One region of the Arthrobacter sp. TMN-50 genome, then DNA from elsewhere that is predicted to be linked to it. Evidence: riboswitches for the same ligand, from Rfam matches in the RefSeq annotation. Region 1 holds a riboswitch; each other region holds the start of a gene.

Region 1 (5,172 bases):
GCTCAATAGGGCTGGGTTCCTCACCGAGCTTCGGGTTCTCCTGGCAGAGCCGACCGCAAACGAGCGGAACCGAGCGATCCTTATTCTGGATCTCGACCACTTCAGGGCGGTCAACGTGGACCTGGGGATCGCTGCCGGAGATGAGACACTCAACGTAGTGGCCCAGCGGCTCGCTGCCGCAGTCCATCTCCCCGCGGTCATCGCCCGGTTGTCCGGGGTCGAATTCGCCGTCGTGAGTGATTTTGTTGGTGCAGCAGATGCGCAATTGTTGGCCACGGAGCTACTTTCAGTCCTGAGCGCTCCGATGGTTGTCGGCAACTCCACGGTTGAAATCACGGTCAGTATTGGGGTCGCGGTGGCCAACAGGAACGAGACCCCTGACCGACTTGTCGGGCGCGCCGCCGCAGCCCTGTATCAGGCAAAGAAGCGTGGCCATAACCGGTGCGAAGTGGAGTTCGGCCATGACGATCCCGACGACGGACGGCTCAACCGGCGTAGCGAACTGCGCCGGGCCATCGAGGACGAAGAGTTTCGCCTCTTCTACCAGCCGCAGATTGACCTCAGCAACGGCCAGATGAATGGATTCGAGGCATTGGTGCGCTGGGATCACCCCGATAAGGGCCTGCTGGCACCGTCAGCTTTCATCGACTTCGCCGAAGAGTCGGGTCTGATCCTGCCGCTTGGCGCCTGGGTGATCGATGCAGCCGTGGCGCAACAGGCCGAGTGGCACCGGTCAGCGCCGGGCCGGCCGCCGGTTCGTATGTCAGTCAATATCTCGGCCATCCAGCTTAGCGATCCGCGCCTTGAAGAAGTGGTCACCGCGGCACTCCTCCGCCACAACGTGGACCCGGGACTCCTCACCCTTGAGATCACCGAAACGGCGCTTACCGAAGACCCGGTTGCCGCATTGCGGACCCTGGAGATCCTCAATGCGCTCGGCGTGCGCCTGGCAATCGACGACTTCGGCACCGGCCAATCCAGCCTCACCTATCTCAAGTTTTTCCCAATCGACGAGCTGAAAATCGACCAGTCATTCGTTGCAGGACTCACTACCGACAGTAAAGACCACGCGATTGTGGCTTCCTGCATCCAGCTCGCCCATGCGACGAGCCTGATTGCTGTTGCCGAGGGCGTTGAGACACAAGATCAGTTGCACACACTGAATGGGCTGGGATGCGACCTCGCTCAAGGCTACTTCTATACCCGTCCCATGTCGGCCGAGGACCTCGAACCGTGGTTCGCACCACGGCCCGACAATGTGCGCCTGGGCGATCATTGTTTGGTCAATCAGTAGCGGCCGCAGCGATACAGGTCGGGAAGCCGACTGATCGACTCCTCTTTCCCAAGGGCGATTCTTCCACCGGGGCCGCATGAACGGGACGGCTATGCCGCGCCGTTTATGACGATCCATAACGGCGACGTTTTGACCCACTAAATTTTCTGCCCTAGCGTGATCTCCAGAATCAAGAGTGTCAACCAAAGGCCCTGGCCGGTTGACCAGCAACCCTCTCCCGTAGCGGGGTGCTCCAGGTGAAGATTTGGTCGCCGGAACAAGTCCCCGGACGGCAAGTACGGCGTACCCGGTACTGACCCCGTTGAGGGATCGTGGTGGTTACCGCCCGCGATCCTGAAGCGAGCCAGCATGTAGCCCCAAGGAAATTCCGCCCGAATGTCGCTGCAGTTTTCGCAGCACTTCGAACACTTCTTATCTCCTGATCCAGCGGCCACCCGTCCAGTGTTCCCCGTCGGCTGGATCTAACTCAAAGGAAAATCATCATGAAATCCCGGAAACTTCTGTCTATCGCCGTCGTCCCCTTCCTCGCTTTTGCCGTTGCGTGCGGCTCCGCGGAGGGCTCCGAGTCCGGCAGCGAAAGCATCAAACTCGGCGTCGTGGGCGCCAGCGACCCGGAGTGGGGCCTGCTGACCGAGGCCGCTGCCGAGGAAGGCATCGACCTGGAAGTCATCGACTTTGCCGAATATACCCAGCCCAACCCTGCCCTGAGCGAGAGCGAACTGGACCTCAATCAGTTCCAGCACTTGGTGTATCTCGCTCGTTACAACGTCTCCAGCGGCGAAGAGCTCACTCCGATCGGGTCAACCGCCATCTACCCGCTGGGCCTGTACTCCACCCAGTACGGATCGGTCGAGGAGATCCCTGAAGGCTCAACGGTCGCCATCCCCAACGACGAAAGCAACCTCGCCCGCGGGCTGCTGGTGCTCCAGTCCGCCGGACTGGTAGTGCTCGACGACGGCGGGAGCGCCTTCTCCACGATCGACGATATCGACGAAGAAGCCTCCAAGGTTACCGTCACGACTCTTGAAGCGTCATTGACGCCCACATCGCTGCCCGACGTCGCGGCCGCCATCATCAACAACGACTTCGTGCAGGATGCCGGCCTGAACTTCGAGGACGCCATAGCCCAGGATGATCCGGCGGATCCGGCGGCCGCCGCGTACGTAAACGTCTTCGCCGCCCGCGCAGGCGAGGAAACCAACGAGACCTACCAGAAGCTGGTCAGCATCTACCAGGAAAACCAGGAAGTTCAGGACGCCGTTCAGGAGACCTCGGGTGGGACCGCCGAGTTCCTCCAGGTCACCCCTGAGGAGCTGCAGACGACCCTCGGCACCGTCGAGGAAGACACCCGCGCCCAAGGCTAGCCAGTCCTCCCTCTCCTGCGGCCGGCCCGCGATCCCGGCCGGCCGCAGAGTCATTCATCAAGGAATTTCATGCCTCTCATTTCATTGCAGGGCGTCACCAAAAGCTTCCCGCCGGGCCGCCGCGGCGACGCCCCGGTGCACGCCATTGACAACGTCAGTCTCGACATCGAGGCCGGGGAAATCTACGGAATCATCGGCTACTCCGGTGCGGGTAAAAGCACCCTGGTTCGCCTGATCAACGCCCTCGAAAAGGCCACCAGCGGCACCATCATCGTCGACGGCCAACAGGTCACCGGCGTCCCGGACAGACAGTTGCGTAGGCTGCGTCTTGACATCGGAATGATCTTTCAGCAGTTCAATTTGTTCAACGCCAAAACGGTGTGGAACAACGTCGCCTACCCCCTGCGCGTCGCGGGGAAGAGCCGCGACGAGATCCGGGCGCGCGTCACTGAACTCCTCGACTTTGTGGGGCTGGCGGACAAGGCTTCCAATTATCCGGAACAGCTGTCCGGTGGCCAGAAGCAGCGCGTCGGCATCGCCCGGGCGCTGGCCACCTCACCGAAAATCCTGCTCGCTGATGAGGCAACGTCGGCCCTGGACCCCGAAACCACTCATGAAGTGCTCCGCCTGCTGCGAAGAGTCAACGAGGAATTGGGCATCACCATCGTGGTGATCACCCACGAGATGGACGTGATCCAGACCCTCGCCACAAAAGTGGCGGTGATGGACAGTGGCCGGATCGTGGAACAGGGTGACGTGTTCGACGTCTTTTCCACACCGCGCGAAGCCTCCTCACAACGGTTCGTCTCCACAGTGGTGCGGGGGATTCCCTCAGCTGACGAACTCGCAGTTCTGCAGGAGCGGCACACCGGCCGGATTGTCACCTTCTCCTTCCGCGACGGGGATTCCTCCCAGGCATCGGTCTTCCTCGAATTGGCGGCGGCGGGCGTCGAGTTCGAGCTGATCTATGGCGGCATCAACGACATTCGGGGGCGGGCGTTCGGCCATCTCACCCTCGCACTCACCGGGCCCGACGGCGCTGTTGACGCGGCACTGACCGGCCTGTCCGGTCGCATTACTGTGAAGGAGCTCAGCTGATGGATTCCCTCATTACCCTTACCCCAGAACTGTGGGAGGCCACCTACGAAACCCTCTACATTGTCGGGTTCAGCCTGCTCTTCGGCGGGTTCGGCGGACTCCTGCTCGGCATCGGCCTCTACACCACGCGGGCCGGGAGCATACTCGGCAACAGCGCCGTGTTCAGTACCCTGAACATCATTGTCAACATCTTCCGGCCCATCCCTTTCATCATCTTCCTCGCCGCCGCACAGCCTCTGGCCCGGGCGGTCACCGGAACCGGGATTGGTAACAGCGCCATCATCTTCACGCTGTCGCTGGCCGCCGCGTTCGGGATCAGCCGCATCGTTGAACAGAACCTGCTGACTGTCCAACCCGGGGTCATTGAGGCGGCACGATCAGTTGGCGCCGGACGCCTGCGCATCATCCTGACCATCCTCCTCCCCGAAGCCCTCGGGCCGCTGATCCTCGGGTACACGTTCATCTTTGTGGCCTTGGTCGACATGTCGGCAGTCGCCGGGTACGTGGGCGGCGGAGGGTTGGGTAACTTCGCCATCCAGTACGGTTATCGGCAGTTCAACCCGTGGGTCACCTGGGCCGCGGTGATCGTGATTATCCTGCTGGTCCAGGCGGTGCAGTTCCTTGGTAACGTGCTGGCCCGGAAGGCGCTCAGGCGGTAACCGCGAACGCCTTCCGTGCCAGGCTCAGAGGTCAAATCCGTAGGTGGTAATGACGGGTTTGTGGTCAGAGGGTGCAATGTCCCCGTGAAAAAAGTCCACGACCTCGGTGCTGAGCGCACGGATGTTTCCGTAGTGGAACTGGAAGTCGATGACCCATGGTGTGGTTGGTTGAGGCCAGGTGGGGACCGTGGGCCAGGTGGGCGCTGGAGTTACTCCGAGTGCAGAGTAGGAATCCTGCAGGCCCGCGGCATGCAGAATCCGCGTGACGTGCCAGGACTCGTTGAGATCACCCATGAACAGCACCGGATCCCCGTGCGCACCCAGGAGGGCGACTGCGGCTCCCGCAGCTTCGGACTGGGCGATCCGTGGGTTGATGTGCTCGGTCAGTTCGCGTTCCGTCCCGGGGAAGCAGAAGTGTGCCGTGCTGACTATGAAGGTGGTCCCGTCCTGGGCTGCGAGCCGAACCCAGAAGAGCTTTCGGTCGCGGTGAATCTCGTCCACCCCGATGCCGATGTCCACGGCGCCATGCTCCACCTCGGTGAACAGTCCGGCGTTCCACCAGATTGAACTCTCGTGGCTCCACCCTCGGTCTTCGTCCTCGACCCGTCGGTGGTGGGGAAGCTCACTGTCGATCACCGCGCGGGTGGCGGGACGAAGTTCCTGGACGGCGTAGATGTCGGGACGACGTGTGCGAAGCAGCGCCCGGAGCGCGGGCTCGCGTTCCGGCCAGCGGGTGTCCGCCCAAACGTTGTGGGTC
Region 2 (5,172 bases), on a different contig from region 1:
GTTGGCTGACTCGCCCTCTGTCCTCACCGGTATCGCTCACCTGCGCGGCCACGAAACCGACCGTTTGAAGGCTCTCGCGACCGAAATTAACCGGCTTGGCGGTGACGTTACTGAGACCGCCGACGGGCTGTCCATCAGTCCCGCGCCGCTGCACGGCGGAATCTTCAGAACCTATGAGGATCACCGGATGGCGACGGCGGGCGCCATCCTCGGCCTTGCCGTGGCGGGAGTGGAGGTCGAAAACATCGGCACCACCGCCAAGACCATGCCGCAGTTCCCCGAACTCTGGGCCCATCTCGCTGCGACCGGCGGCACGGTGTCCGCCCAGACCCGCCCCTCCGGCTGGCGCTGACGTGGCCACCGGGGGGAACCGTGGAGAGTCACGGTCGTGGGACGAATCCGACATCAGGGTCCGGCCCAACAAGAAAGGCTCCCGGCCCCGCACCAAGGATCGGCCCGCCTACGACGACGCCGTCACCGGCCGGATTATCACCGTCGACCGCGGGCGCTACACCGCGGTCGTCGACGAGGACGCTGCGGGTGAGCGACTTGTCATTGCCGCCCGGGCCCGGGAACTACGCCGGACGCCGGTGGTCGCCGGGGACCTGGTGGCTCTGGTGGGCGACCTCTCCGGCGGGCCTGACGCCCTGGCACGCTTGGTCCGGGTGGAAGAACGACGAACCCTGCTGCGCCGCAGCGCCGACGACACCGACCCGGTAGAACGTGCAGTGGTCGCTAACGCCGACCAGCTGGTGATTGTTGTGGCGGCAGCCAACCCGGAACCAAGAACAGGATTCATTGACCGGGCGCTGGTGGCGGCGTACGACGCCGGTATCCAACCGATCCTCTGCGTGACCAAAGCAGACCTGCGGGATCCTGCCGGGTTGCTCGACAACTATCGACACCTTGATCTGCCGGTCATCATCAGCCGGACCGCCGCCGATGCCGATGGGGTTGACAGCACCTCGGACGACGGATTGTCCGCCCGGCTCCTCGGCGATGCAGTGAGTCAGTTGCGGTCCCACCTCGACGGTAAGGTCAGTGTGCTGCTGGGTCACTCAGGGGTTGGGAAGTCCACCATGGTCAACGCGTTGACCGGATCCAACCGGGCCACCGGCGGGGTCAATGCTGTGACGGGGCGCGGCCGGCACACGTCGTCGTCGGCGGTCGCGTTGAAGGCCGGCGATTCTCTGCCCGGAACGTGGATCATCGATACCCCTGGCATTCGCTCGTTTGGTCTCGCCCATGTCGACCCTGACCGGATTCTTCAGGCGTTCCCCGATCTGGAACCCGGCACCGCCGAATGTGCGCGGGGCTGCAGGCATGACCGGCTCGCAGTGAGGTGTGGCCTCGATCCCTGGGTACGGGACGGGCTGGCGGGCGTATCGGGTCCGGTACGGCTTGCCTCGCTGCGGCGTTTGCTGGGTGCAAGCGTCCCTGAGCCCAAGGGAAATATGCAGGAAGCCAAACAGCTCGGCGAACAATAGACCTGATACGCTTGAAGAAGTTGCAGTGTTGCGCCCCAGGCTGACACCGCAACGAGAACCCCGAAGCACGGGGGGATTCTCACACACAAGGAATATGAAAAAATGGCAACAGGTACAGTCAAATGGTTCAACGCTGAAAAGGGCTTTGGATTCATTGCTCCTGACGACGGCGGCGCGGATGTATTCGCCCACTTCTCGGCAATCAACTCCAGCGGATTCCGCGCGCTCGAAGAGAACCAGAAGGTCAACTTCGAGACCACGCAGGGCCCCAAGGGACCGCAGGCCGAGAACATCACCGTTATCTAGTAACCCCTAGACGTAGTCCGTCCCACTGGACGGCTCCCCACAGGACACCGAAGCGGCTCATCGCCGCCGGTGTCCTGTGCTGTTTAAGGGTCTTCGCTCGATCAGTGGTGCCACAGGCGGGAGAGCGTCCCGCACTATGGCGATGTTAGGCGATAGGTTGAAGGTATGAACCACCGCCAAAGTTATAACGATGATCTGCGCCTTGCCCATGTGATGGCCGATTCTGTAGACGACCAGACGATGTCGCGATTCAAGGCCCTTGATCTGGTGGTCGAAACCAAACCCGATCTCACGCCCGTCACCGACGCCGATAAGGCAGCCGAGGAGTCGATTCGGGGCCAGCTATCCCGCGCCCGCCCCCGCGACGCGGTCCTCGGCGAAGAGTTCGGTAGCAGTGGCGCCGGCTCACGTCGCTGGATCATCGACCCAATCGACGGCACTAAAAGTTTTGTGCGGGGCGTCCCGGTCTGGGCCACCCTGATCGCCCTCGTGGATGAGGGCCAGCCGGTTGTTGGCTTGGTCAGCGCCCCCGCCCTCGGTAAACGCTGGTGGGCGGCCACCGGCACCGGCGCCTACATGGGTAAATCGTTGGCGGCAGCGACCCGGCTCAAGGTGTCAAACGTGTCGCGGCTTGAAGACGCTTCGCTGTCCTATTCAAGCCTGTCGGGCTGGAAGGAACGCGGAAACCTGCCGGAATTCCTGACGCTGACCGATTCGGTCTGGCGCACTCGCGCGTATGGCGACTTCTGGTCCTACTGCCTGGTCGCTGAGGGCGCCGTCGACATCGCCTGCGAACCCGAGCTGAACCTATATGACATGGCGGCGCTGGTACCGATCATCACCGAGGCCGGCGGCCGCTTCACCTCCCTCGAGGGCACGGACGGCCCCTTCGGCGGCAACGCCCTGGCCACCAACAGCACGCTGCACAACGATGTGCTGCAGATCCTCAACCCCGATGTGGATGACCTACTTTAAGATTCCGTAATAAAATAAACCCGGGCACACCTCGTGCCCTAGGCTGTTTGCTATTGGTCACGAGTGCCAGCGCTAAACCCCGGTTTGCTGGCCGGCAACCCTCCCGTCGCGGCGGGGTGCCCCGGGTGACGACCAGGCCGTACCCGAGCGGGTATGGCAAGCGCGGACACCCCTGCGTGGGGTCCACATTTCTGGAGACCCTTCATGACCATTGCACCCAGTACACTGGCTCAGCACCCAGCCAGGGCCGTGGCCCCGTTGGCCGACGTCGTCGGGAGCGGCCTGCGGGTCCCGGTCCTCGGGGGTGGTGAGGTTAGGTACGTCAACCTTGACTACGCGGCGTCTGCCCCTGCCCTGGCCGAGGTGCAGGAGTTTGTCACCACTGTCCTGCCCTACTACGCAAGCATCCACCGGGGCGCCGGCTATACCTCCCAGGTGTCCACTTCGCTGTATGAGAATGCCAGAACAGCGATCCGCGGGTTCGTGGGCGGACGTGGTGGTGACACGGTGATCTTCACCCGCAACACCACCGATTCACTGAATCTCCTCGCCGGGTGCGTCCCCGCCACGGGTGACGTGCTGTACCTCGACATTGAGCACCACGCCAATCTGCTCCCCTGGCAGCAGTTACCGCACCGCAGCCTCACCGCCGGTACGACGCTCGCCGATACCCTGGACCGGGTCCGCGCCGAGCTGGCCGCCGGCGGGGTGACCCTGCTGGCGGTCTCCGGCGCATCAAATGTCACCGGCGAGGTGCTTCCGGTCAGGGAGCTGGCGCGACTGGCCCATGCCTACGGTGCACGGATCGTCGTGGATGCAGCGCAACTGGCCCCGCACCGTCGGATCGACATCAGCCGGGACGGTATCGACTATGTGGCGTTCTCGGGTCACAAGCTCTACGCGCCGTTCGGCGCGGGGGTGCTGGTGGGCCGTTCCGACTGGCTGGATGCCGGTACCCCCTATCTCGCCGGCGGCGGAGCGGTGCGCCAGGTCAGGGCCGATTCTGTGTCCTGGGCCACCGGGCCGGCCCGGCATGAGGGCGGCTCACCCAATGTGGTGGGCGCCGGCGCGCTCGCCCACGCAGCGGGCATGCTCGCAGCGCTCGATCACAGCGCCTGGCAATCCCACGAACAGGCACTCCGGTCCGCTTTGGTCTCCGGCCTCGCCGGGCTGCCCGGAGTCAGCGTCCACCGACTCTTCCCCGACAGCGCCGAACCGATCGGCGTCGTCAATTTTTCGGTCGCCGGGTACGACGCCGGACTGGTAGCCGCCTACCTCTCCGCCGAACACGGGGTGGGGCTCCGCGATGGCAGGTTCTGCGCACATCCGCTGCTCACCCGGCTCGGTCTCCCCTCGGGATCGCTGAGGGCCAGCGTCGGACTCGGATCGCAACTCGCCGATGTGGAGCGCCTGCTCGGGGCCCTCCGGTCCCTCTTGACCCACGGCCTGACCGCTGACTATATCGTCGACGAGGAACGCTGGGTTCCTGCGGTCGAAACCCGCACCTTCCCGGCTTGGGCTCCCCATACGCCGGGGACGGCCGGCGCGGCGCCGTACACCAGCGAATAGCCGACCGCAGGTTCCCTCCCTCTGATTCTGCCCCCCAGTGCGCGATACCCTAGGCACAGGCCCACCCTGTCCCGTCCTGCGAAGGAGAACACACTATGCCCCGCGGCGGCCCACGTCTGCATGCCACCCGGCGGATTCACCTTGCCGGCGGCTACCTCGACGACGGTGAACAATACGACAGGGTCCGGCCCGGCTACCCGGCAGAGAGCGTCGACTGGGTCGTAGCCGCCGGGGCCTCGACCGCGGCCGACGTCGGCGCGGGCACGGGACTCTTCACCGCGGAGCTGGTGAAGCGCGGACTGGACGTCACCGCCGTCGATCCCTCCCACAGCATGCTTGACGTGCTCCGGACCAAGCTCCCCCAGGTGACCACCGTGGTGGGTACGGCCGAAGCGACCGGGCTGGCGGCAGCCTCGGTCCAGCTGGTCTCGATCGCGCAGGCCTGGCACTGGCTCGACCCAGCGGCGGCGGCCAGGGAATCGGCCCGCATCCTCGTTCCCGGCGGCCAGATTGCTCTCCTCTGGAACCAGTTGGACGTTTCGCTCCCGTGGGTGCACCGACTCAGCCGGATCATGCACGCCGGGGATGTCTACAAGCCCGATCATCGGCCGGCAATCGGGCAGGCTTTTGGTCGGCCCGAACATCTGGCGGCGCGCTGGACCCAGACCCTGACCACCGCAGACATCGTGGAGCTGGCTAAATCGCGGAGCTATTACCGGCGAGCCACCCCTGTCCTCCGCGCGAAGGTGGAGGCCAACCTCGACTGGTACCTCCACGAGGAGCTGAAATTCACCCCTGATGTCACGGTGGATTTGCCCTACTTCACCCATGCCTG
Region 3 (5,172 bases), on a different contig from region 1:
GGCTACTTGCGCGAGCGGGCATCTGAAGAGCTTGACCTCGGAACCATCAAAGAACTGTTCATGTTCCAAGAGGTCAAAGAAAACTGGCTCGGAGTGTGCCTTGGCGGCAACCGGGGAAGTGGGTTGGGCATCAAGTTCGCTAGGGGATTGAAAGCATCGTTGAACGATATATTTCAAGATTTTGGCGATGAGAAGGTCACAAGGAGCAGCCACCTAGAAAAGGTCTGTCTTCTGCAGGAAGGGGTTGGCAAGGACAACATCAGCGACTTCACGACGAATCTAATTAAAGAGTTCCTTCTGGAGTACACACAGACCTTCGCTCGGGCCCAACTTGACCCCAAGCACTGCAAAGTTTTTAATGTACCCCGTGCTCGATTCAATTATGAGACCGAGGTATGGCAACACTTGAAGTTCTATCTCCCCGCAAGGGGTTCAGAGTTCTTCATACTCACACCCATCGATATATTGACGAAGGAAGATACCTGGATCAGCAATCATGATCTGATCTCTGGTTTTGATCGGTTGCCGGATGCCATACCAGACGACCAGCAGCGGGCTAGAGTCAATTCCTACTTCACAAAACAACTAGGACTGAAGCCAAAACGCGAAGACGTCAGCCGCGCAGTCCAGCGGACGATCCGCACCTTCCCGGAACTTATAGATCACTACATTCGCTTGAAGGAGGATGAAGGGGACCAAGCGGAACGGCTTAGCACAGAGCGTGTTCGTGAGATGAAGCAGCTCCTTATCGACTCTGTGAAAGAAGTATCGAAGGAACTCGCAACGACCAGCGACTTCAATGATCTACCTTGGAACAGTTTCCAAGAAACTCGAGCAAGGATCCTAGCCTTCAAACGTTTCATTGAAGACCAAGAAGGGTACCAGCTCCTAAACAAGGAAGGGCGAGTTGCGGGAACAGAGAAAGACGCGCAGCTAATCTTCTACTGTCTGTGGCACGGATCAGCCTTCGATGTTAACCGAGAACCAAACAATGGCAGAGGGCCCGTGGATTATGCTGTCAGTAAGGGATCAGGCGATAAAACCCTCGTGGAGATGAAGCTGGGCAAGAACTCACAGTTGAAGCGAAACCTTGAGCACCAAGTCCCAATTTATGAGGCGGCGAACAACACGAACAAGTCGTTCAAGCTGATCCTTTGCTATACGGCGGAAGAAATTGTCCGAGTACAAACCGTACTTCGTGAACTCAATCTTCATGAGTCACCAAACGTCTTCGTCATCGACGCCCGCAATGACAACAAGCCATCAGCTTCAAAGGCGACCTCCCACTGAATGAAGCGGCTCTCAGGAGGCCGCTACCGACGAACGGCAGAGCTCTTTCCGGCTAAAAGTACTCATCGCAGCTGGGCACCGGGAACCTCAGTTTTCGAGACCAGTACGAACGCCCGTCCGGGCCTCCCAGCAGTGCGCCACTTCTGTGAACATGTTGCGGCATTGGGCGAATATATGTCACAACCTCAAGTTCCTGATTTGATAGAGACAAAGTCCTCTGGTGCGGTTGTCAGCACGGTGGACGAACAGCGCCGCTCGTCAGATTTGTGCATGCACCCACTATGTTGAACAGTCACTCACCAATCGTCAATGACTCCGAAACAACTCGTCCCAACTCAACATGTCGCGCTAACGGTTTGAACGAATGTTCGAGAGGACCATCAAAGACGCACCTTGCTGCGTCTTTACTCATCCGCCAGTACCGGCGCGCCATCAGCGAGCTCGGCAGCTGCCGGGCAGCCTGCCTCACCTCAAGCCAGAGTGATTGAGGTGCAATCTAAAAGCTGAAAGAAAACTGTCGGTCAATTCGACGGCCAATGTTTCGCCGAAAGTCGTGTCAGTCACGATTTTCTTGATCGGCCAATCGATATGCGATTAGATCGCCGTAGTCCACCGGGTATCGCTCCCCGGGACTGAACCACCATCCAGAGCGGCTGAGAGACCTGGCTCGTTGAAGCCGCAGCAACCACCCCTTCGGGGGCCGGTGCTACTGCCAGGACCGATGGAGATAGCCTTGTCCCCCGTTGGTATCGACCTCCTTTCTGGCGGTCCGATGCTTCAGCGTGAGCGGATAGGGAACCTCGATCACTATTGAAAGGATCGGCATGATTTCCCACCCCGCTTCACGCGACCACCCCGCTTCACGCGACCACCCCGCTTCACGCGACCACCCCGCTTCACGCGACCACCACGTTCGGCTGAACAGTCAGCTCACGAGGGTCACCGCGCGGCGACCATTTAGGGTGACAGCCCTGCTCAGCATCGCCGCGCTGGCCCTGACCGCCTGCGGTTCGGCTGCGAACACCGCCGCGGGCCCGGACGTCGCGACCGGTGACCCCGTTGAGGGTGGAACCCTGGTGTACGCAGAGGTGACGCCGATCAACAACTGGCAGACCCAATCCGCACGGTTCTATGAGAAATCGAACGTCCTCCATAGTGTGCTGGATCGACTCACCTACTTCGACCCCGAGCAGGGTGAGTTGGTTCCCTGGATCGCCTCTGAATTCTCCGGTAATGATGACGCCACCGAGTTCACCTTCACCATCCGACCCGGTGTCACCTTCAGCGATGGTGCCCCCCTGGACGCTGAGGCCGTGAAGCTCAACTTCGATGCTCTGGGCCTCGGGATTGAGGCAGCCCAGATTCAGCCGAACGTGGATTTCGCCGGCTACAAGTCGGCCGAGGTGATCGGCGAGGACCAGGTACGCGTCACGTTGTCGTCCCCCAACGCAAACTTCCTGCGCGCAACCTCGTCGGTCACGGCAGGGCTCGTGTCCCCCGCCACACTGGAACTGGATGCCGCCGGACAATCGGCCATCGCACAAATTTCGGGGTCCGGACCCTTCACCTTCGAGTCGGAGAAACCCGACGAAGAAGTAGTCCTCGCCAAGCGGGCGGACTACGCTTGGGCTCCTGAGACTGCCGCGAATCAGGGAGATGCCTACCTGGACAAGGTGGTCATCAAGTATCTGCCCGAAGTGGCCCACCGCGCGGGGGCAGTTCAATCGGGGCAGGTGGACCTGGTACGCGGCCTGCAGCCGCTCGACGAGGAGACGCTCGCGGCCACCGGCAACCAGGTTCTGCCTGCGGAAGGGGTGGACCTGACCGCCAACATGGCGGCGGTGCGCATCGGGAGCGGAAAGCTTGCCGACGAGAACGTTCGCCGGGCCCTGCAGATTGGCATTGACCGGCAAAGTCTCAAGGAAACCGTTCTGTCTGACAGCTACGACCTCGCTGCCTCCGTGCTGAACCGCCAGGCGCCCGGATTCACCGATTTGTCCGAGGAGCTCGAGTATCAACCGGACGAGGCCAATCGACTGCTTGACGACGCCGGCTGGCAGGTCGGACCGGACGGGATCCGCACGAAGGGCGGAGTTGAACTTGAAGTCACCGTGACGAGTTCCAACAATTCGGTGGTCATCAAGCCCGCCTTCGAACTGATCGAACAGCAGTGGCGGGAGTTGGGCGTCAAGCTCAACAACCGGGCTGGTGACAATACTTTCCTGGCGACGGCAATGCCAGACCCATCGGTCGAGTTCTTCGGAACCCGGCAGTTCATCTACGGCGGTCTTGGCCCGATCTTCGAGCCAGCCAACAACACGATGACGCACACGAGCGACGAAGACCTGAACGCGATCTTTGCTGCTGAACGCGCTGCAGCGCCAGGCCCGGAGCGGGATGAGCTGCTGGCGGAAGAGCAATACGCGCTGGTGGTCGACAAGGCGTACTCGCTGGTGCTGTGGGACGAGGTCCAGGTTTACGGCGCCCACAGTGACACCCATGTGGAGTTTACGTCTGGCACTGCCCCGGTGTTCCAAGGCGCATGGAAAACGGGTGGCTAGCACCGATGGCCCGCTACCTCGTGCAACGGATTGGTCAGGCGCTTCTCGTGGTCTGGCTTGCCTACACTCTCGTCTTCCTCGCGGTGCAACTTCTGCCCAGCGATCCGGTGACGATCTTCCTGACCTCAGACTCTGCGGTCGATCAGGCAGCAATCGACACCATGAAAAGCCAGTACGGCTATGACCAGCCGTTGCCGGTGCAATACCTGAGTCAACTAGTGGGTCTCCTCTCGGGAGACTTCGGCTACTCGCTGGCATCCGGTGAGTCGGTCCTGGACCGGATCAGCGGTGTCGCCGGGTCCACCGTGGCACTTGCAGGGTCGGCCTTTATCCTCGCAGTGCTGATCGCCGTCCTCATCGTCGCCAGCGCCACCCTGACCCGGTCAGGCGCGCTTCGTCGAGTGCTCGTGAATCTGCCTCCCCTGTTCGCAGCCATTCCCGCGTTCTGGCTCGGACTGGTTCTGCTGGATCTGCTGTCGATTCGTTGGGGCGTGATGTCGTTGTTCCCGGACGGTTCCTTCCTGTCTCTCGCGGTCCCCGTACTGGTGCTTGCGACAGTGGTCTCGGCTCCCGTCGCCCAGGTCTTGTTGAAGTGCGTGAATCAGGTTTACGAGCAGCCCTTCATCGACGTTCTTCGGGCGAAAGGGGCTTCACGGACCTGGATCTTCTTCCGGCATGCCCTGAAGAACGCGGCCGGCCCGGCCCTGACCATTACGGGCATCACGGTGGGTAGCCTCTTCGCGGGATCAGTCATCACTGAAACCGTCTTCGCCCGATCGGGTCTGGGCTCGGTGGTGCTGACGGCTGTTACTACCCAGGATGTGCCGCTTGTGCAGGGGCTCGTTCTCCTGACGGCGACGGTTTTCGTCGTCGTCAATCTGGCCGTCGATCTGATGTACCCGTTGCTTGATCCCCGCATCCTCAAAAGCAACGGCCAAGGGGCCCCTCGGGCCCTAGCCGCTTGATGACCTACTTCCGATTGAGGTTTTTTCATGTCAGCCTTCAATGATTCCAACCACCAGGTTTATCCTGCCAGCGTCGGTCCAGTACCGTCCGTCGGCCCAGTGACGACGATCGGACCCGGCGTCGTGCCCACCACTGGGCGGGCCGGACCGGGCTCCCGTCGCCGCTTTCAGAATCCCGCCCTGTGGTTGATGGCGCTGCCTTTGGGGGTCGTCGCTGCCTGGGCGCTCGCTCCTGAATGGTTCACCACCTACTCGCCGCTTGACGGTGTGCCCCGCGATAACTTCCAGGCACCGGATGTCAGGCACCTCTTCGGTACGGATCATCTTGGCCGGGACGTCTTCACGAGGGTGGTGTT
Region 4 (5,172 bases), on a different contig from region 1:
GGTGTGGCCGACCGCCCAGCGGTGGGTGAATTCGATTCGGTCGGCAGTGATCACCGGGTCCTCCTGGTCGCGTCCCCAGAACAGTGGTACCGGGTGGGCCGCGGCGTCGTCATCGTTGAAGAATGGGCTCCCCTCGGCGGGAACCGCGAACCCTGAGAGGCCGACGACGGCGGTGAAATCCCGCGGACGGTGGCGCAGGAGGCTGGTCGCGACCGCCATACCCATGGAGAATCCGAGCAGCGAAACGCTGGTGTGCGCTCCCCTGACCGAGTCCAGCCAGGTCGCCACCCGGGCGACGGAGTCGGTGACAAGTTCCACCGAATATCCGGTGTCCTGCGACAGGGGGAACCAGGTGTAACCCGGACCCTGGGCGTGGGACGCCCTGACTGACGCCACCGTGAGATCGGACGGCAGATGATCCGCCAGCCCCATCAGATCCTCCTCGTTGGCGAGATGCCCGTGGAACATGACGAGCAGGGCGGTGCCCTGCCGCTCGGCTTCGGGCCGCGACCAGAGGACCACCGGGTCCCAGGCCGGCACGGTGAGCTGTTCGGCGGCTGGAGTATGGGGCATTTCCGAAAGAGTCATTGAAGTATTCTGGCATGCACTGGCTGGCGGTACCCAGCCGGGGGTCGCGTTCGGTGGACGTCTGTTACAGGATAGGAGGATGAACCGGAACCTGTACCTGCCCCCGGACTCTCACCCTGCCCAGAACAGCACCCCTCACCCCTGGACGCGATATGTGGCGCTGGGCGACTCGTTTACCGAGGGTATTGGGGACCCCAATCCCGAGAGCGTGGGTGGCAACCGTGGCTGGGCCGACCGGGTGGCCGAAGAACTCAGCAGGAGCCGCGATGATTTCGCGTACGCCAACCTCGCGGTCCGTGGCCGGTTGCTGCAACAGATTGTGGACCAACAGGTGGAGCCGGCCCTGGCGTTGAAACCGGACCTGATCACCATTTCGGCCGGCGGTAACGACCTGATCCGCCCCGGTGGCGATCCTGACCAGTTGGCGGCGCGCCTGGATGACGCCGTCGGGGCGTTGCGCGCCGATCACGCGACCGTGGTGCTGTTCACGGGCCCCGATGCGCGGGAATCCGTGCTCGGCAACTTCCGGTCCAGGACCGCCATCTACAACGAGAACCTGAGGATCATCGCCGCCCACCACGACGCGCTGATCGCCGATATGTGGGCCTTGCGGCAGCTGGTCAGCCCCCGGATGTGGGACGACGACCGACTTCATTTCTCACCGCTGGGCCACCACACCATCGCCATGATGGTGCTCGAAACCCTCGCCGTCCCCCACTCTCTGACGGCCCTCGAACCACAGCCGCTCCCCCATAAGAGGTGGCGTACCGCCCGAACCGAGGATCTGGTGTGGGCCAAGGTCTATTTCGTGCCCTGGGTACTGCGCCGGTTGCGGCGCCAATCCGCCGGGGACGGCATACTGGCCAAACGACCCGACGCTGCCCCCATCTTCGGCCCGGGAATGCCACCGGGCGCCGCCGGTTAGGGACCCACCATGCTGGCCACCCGGCGACGACGATATATTGCGTCAGGGCGCGGAGTAGAAGGCCTCCCGGAGCAGTCCGTCAAGTTGCTGGATTTGCGTCAGAAAAGCGTCGTGACCGATCGGAGAGTTGATCATGTGCACCGGCACCTCACCCGGCAGGGCCTTCGCCAGGACGCGGGACTGGCCCGGGTAATACAGCCGGTCCGAATCCACCGCCGCAATGAAGAACTCGGCGCTGACGTTCCGGAGAGCATCCTGCAGGGTGCCCCGGTCGCGGCCGGCGTCGTGGCCCATGAGGGCTTCAGTCAGCAGAACGTAGCTATTGGCGTCGAACCGTTCCACCAGTTTGTCGGCCTGATGATCGAGGTAGCTTTCCACCTGGTAGCGACCACGGTCCGCGGGATCCGGGGAACCGAACGGCGTCTCACCGCCCTGGGCGGTCCGGCCAAAGCGGTGCTCAAGTTCGGGCTCGGACCGGTAGGTGATGTGGGCAATCCGTCGCGCCAGCCCCAGTCCGTCAACCGGCCCGGGGCCCGGGTAATAGTCACCGCCAGCGAAGCCCGGGTCCAACCGGATGGACCGAAGCTGCGCCTGGGCAAAGGCAATCTGCTCGGCCGAACTGGCCGCCGTGCACGCAATTACCGCACACCGGTTGACCCGGTCCGGGTACAGAAGGGCCCACTCCAGGGCCCTGGCCCCCCCAAGTGACCCACCGACCACCGAATGCCACTGCCCGATGCCTAGGGCATCCGCGAGAAGTGCTTCAGCTCGGACCGAGTCCCGGACCGTGATGTAGGGGAACCGCGAACCCCAGGGGACGCCGTCGGGATCCGCGGTAGCCGGTCCCGTTGACCCGTAACACCCGCCGAGCATGTTGATGGACACGGCAAAATATCGGGTGGTGTCGATGGTTTTCCCGGGGCCGACCAGCTGGTCCCACCAGCCGTCCTCAGCCGAGTCGCCGCGGGCGACGTGGGAACTGCCGGTCAGCGCGTGCTGGATCAGGACGGCGTTGGATCGATCGTCGTTGAGGGTGCCCCAGCTTTCGTACGCGAGGGTGAGGTCGGGGAGGTGCCCCCCGGTTTCACAAGTGAAGGCCCCAAGGCTGCGAGTGCGGAGGACGCCGTCGAGACCTTCAGCAGGGGCCAGGGAGGCGTCGCTGGGCGCCCCCGGGCCGGGGCCCTGCTGTGTCGTGTGAAGTGTTGCCACTGGTATCGCCCGCCTTGGAGTTCGCGCTTGCGCCTGACACCCTGCCCGCCGCCTGGTCGTCACCCGGGGCACCCCACCGCGAAGGAGGGTTGCCGTCCAGCAAGCCGGGGCTTGGTGGAGCGGGCGTTCCGCTCCGTGCTGGCACTCGTGACCTATTCCTAGATAACCCGAAAAGCACCTCCCGGCGCAAATATGTGAACGTCTGTGGCCTGAAGACATGGTAAGGGTACCCTAAGTCGAGACACAGATCACAAAGTGCCAAACTAAGGCCATGCGCTTGGACCATGTCTCATATGCCTGTGAACCCGACGGCCTCGTAGCAACTGCTGGGAGGATTTCCGACGCCCTGGGCGTCGACCCTGTAAAGGGTGGTGTACACCCCCGCTTCGGCACCCGGAACATGATCTTCCCGATGCTCAATGGCCAGTACCTGGAAGTGGTCGAGGTGCTGAACCACCCGGCCTCGGACAAAGCTCCGTTCGGGCAGGCAGTGCGTGCCCGCTCCGAAGCTGGCGGCGGTTGGATGGGCTGGTGCGTCGCGGTGGACGATCTGGCCCCATTCGAGCAGCGGCTGGGCCGGAGCGCCGTGCCGGGTAACCGCAAATTTCCGGATGGGCAGGAACTAACCTGGCAGCAGATCGGGATCAAGGGGCTCATCGCTGACCCGCAGGTCCCCTACATGCTGCGGTGGGACGACGGTACCGAGGCACTTCATCCGTCGCAGGCCAAACCGGCGTCGGCCCGCCTTGATTCGCTGACGATCGCCGGCTCCCCCGATCGCATCGCCGAGTGGCTGGGCACCGACGCCACTGAGCCTCTCGATGGCGTCGCAGTGCACTGGGTGGCGCCGAACGGCACCCCGGGCGTCATGTCGGTGACCTTCCAGACAGCCAATGGCCTGGTGGAAATCTAGCCAGCCCGTGTAAAGGGGTCGCCGTTGCTACGCGCCGATTCCGATCGCCGGGCCGAAGAGGGCGAAGCCCACAAACCCGGCGATGTCGAGGACCGCGTGGGCAATAACCAGGGGCATCACCCGTTTGGTCCTCGTGTAGGCGTAGCCAAAGATCAGGCCCATGATGAAGTTGCCGATGAACGGCCCGAAGCCCTGGTACAGGTGGTAGCTCCCCCGGAGTAGGGCACTCGTAAGGATGATCACCGGCGCCGACCAGCCGAGCTGCCGGAGCCGGTGGAAGAGGTAGCCCACCACAATGACCTCTTCGAGCACCGCATAGCGCACCGCTGAAAGGATCAGGACGGGTACCGTCCACCAGTAGGCGTCGAGCGCTGCGGGTTCGATCGCCGTCGTAATCCCCAGCGCACGACCCGCCGCATACACGCCCACCGTGCCAGCACCGATCACTGCCGCGAGACCGACACCCAACCCGAAGTCGGTCTTCGGGTTGCTGAAAGTGAATCCCAAAGTTCGGAACGCCGATTTGCCGGGCTCGGTGAGCAAAAGCAGGACCAGGAAGACGGGGACCAGGGCGAAGAAAATGCCCAGTAGTTGGTACGCCAGGTCGAAATACTGTCGGTCGTTGAGGACCGGGTTTAGCCGGGTGGTCTGCGCCGCGAGGGGCGCCTTGCTCAGTTTGTCCAACAGATTCACCACGGCGTACACGGCGGATTGGCCGAGGGACAGTCCGAGGACGATGGTGATCTCTGCGGTGATCCGCCGGCGCTGAACGGGTGCGGAGCTTTCGGCGGCGCTCGACGTGGCCGGCGCCTTAGGTGGTTCGGTGGACATGCCAGCCATCCTAGTGGGCGTTCCTTGGTGCTAGTCGGGCCCCACCGTCGGCGCGACGATCACCGCAGTGCCGTGCTTCTCGAAGGCCTGCAGTTGATCGTCGGTGATCCCTGAATCGGTGATCAGATTGCTGAAGGTATAGCCAGTCATGGTGGCGAAACGGCGGGTGCCGATCTTTGATGAGTCGGCAACGACATAGGCGGTGGACGCGCGTCTGGCGACCATCGCGTTGACCGCAGCCTCACCTTCGTCGCTGATGGTGGGTCCCACGATCGGATCCAGTCCGTTGACTCCCACGAAAGCGAAGTCCAGGGCTACCCGCTGCAGCACCGCGTCAGCGTACGATCCGACGAGTTCGTAGGATCGTGGGTTGACGATTCCGCCGGTGACCATAATCTTGAAGTTCGGCCGGACAGCTAACTGGGCGGCAATGTTGATTGCATTGGTGACAACGGTGAGGGTGGGCTTGTTCGAGGGTTCCATCAGGTCACTGCGCTTACTGAGGGCCGACGCTATGGCCGTACTGGTGGTCCCGCCGCACAGCCCAATCACCGCCCCTTTGGGAATCAGGTCGCTGGCGGCCTGGGCGATCGCCCGCTTCTGCTCCGCATACGCGTCCCGGTTGTAGCGTCCCGGCAGGTCATAGGCGACACTCTCGATGGTGGCCCCGCCGTGGGTTCTGGTGAGCAGCCGCTGCTCGGCAAGG

The links. Region 1 has a riboswitch for S-adenosylmethionine ahead of ACX80A_RS11520 (MetQ/NlpA family ABC transporter substrate-binding protein). Riboswitches for the same ligand answer to the same signal wherever they lie in the genome.
Region 2: it holds a riboswitch for S-adenosylmethionine, as region 1 does, so the genes downstream of both, ACX80A_RS00630 (aminotransferase class V-fold PLP-dependent enzyme) here and ACX80A_RS11520 (MetQ/NlpA family ABC transporter substrate-binding protein) in region 1, are expected to answer to the same signal.
Region 3: it holds a riboswitch for S-adenosylmethionine, as region 1 does, so the genes downstream of both, ACX80A_RS13925 (ABC transporter substrate-binding protein) here and ACX80A_RS11520 (MetQ/NlpA family ABC transporter substrate-binding protein) in region 1, are expected to answer to the same signal.
Region 4: it holds a riboswitch for S-adenosylmethionine, as region 1 does, so the genes downstream of both, metX (homoserine O-acetyltransferase MetX) here and ACX80A_RS11520 (MetQ/NlpA family ABC transporter substrate-binding protein) in region 1, are expected to answer to the same signal.

What each region holds. Positions count from the first base shown of each region.
Region 1 is NZ_JBTNDG010000009.1:67,020-72,191, reverse strand. Features, by position in the region: gene ACX80A_RS11525 (putative bifunctional diguanylate cyclase/phosphodiesterase) at 1-1,294, shown strand, start outside; SAM riboswitch class IV at 1,462-1,578, shown strand; gene ACX80A_RS11520 (MetQ/NlpA family ABC transporter substrate-binding protein) at 1,777-2,658, shown strand; gene ACX80A_RS11515 (methionine ABC transporter ATP-binding protein) at 2,728-3,756, shown strand; gene ACX80A_RS11510 (methionine ABC transporter permease) at 3,756-4,415, shown strand; gene ACX80A_RS11505 (endonuclease/exonuclease/phosphatase family protein) at 4,440-5,172, opposite strand, start outside.
Region 2 is NZ_JBTNDG010000001.1:127,471-132,642, forward strand. Features, by position in the region: gene aroA (3-phosphoshikimate 1-carboxyvinyltransferase) at 1-352, shown strand, start outside; gene rsgA (ribosome small subunit-dependent GTPase A) at 354-1,487, shown strand; gene ACX80A_RS00620 (cold-shock protein) at 1,590-1,793, shown strand; gene hisN (histidinol-phosphatase) at 1,959-2,768, shown strand; SAM riboswitch class IV at 2,824-2,937, shown strand; gene ACX80A_RS00630 (aminotransferase class V-fold PLP-dependent enzyme) at 2,973-4,337, shown strand; gene ACX80A_RS00635 (class I SAM-dependent methyltransferase) at 4,433-5,172, shown strand, end outside.
Region 3 is NZ_JBTNDG010000016.1:42,015-47,186, reverse strand. Features, by position in the region: gene ACX80A_RS13930 (hypothetical protein) at 1-1,290, shown strand, start outside; SAM riboswitch class I at 1,928-2,018, shown strand; gene ACX80A_RS13925 (ABC transporter substrate-binding protein) at 2,115-3,851, shown strand; gene ACX80A_RS13920 (ABC transporter permease) at 3,833-4,816, shown strand; gene ACX80A_RS13915 (ABC transporter permease) at 4,844-5,172, shown strand, end outside.
Region 4 is NZ_JBTNDG010000006.1:115,010-120,181, reverse strand. Features, by position in the region: gene ACX80A_RS09600 (alpha/beta hydrolase) at 1-588, opposite strand, end outside; gene ACX80A_RS09595 (SGNH/GDSL hydrolase family protein) at 668-1,513, shown strand; gene metX (homoserine O-acetyltransferase MetX) at 1,556-2,722, opposite strand; SAM riboswitch class IV at 2,741-2,875, opposite strand; gene ACX80A_RS09585 (VOC family protein) at 2,994-3,635, shown strand; gene ACX80A_RS09580 (CPBP family intramembrane glutamic endopeptidase) at 3,663-4,466, opposite strand; gene ACX80A_RS09575 (DeoR/GlpR family DNA-binding transcription regulator) at 4,497-5,172, opposite strand, start outside.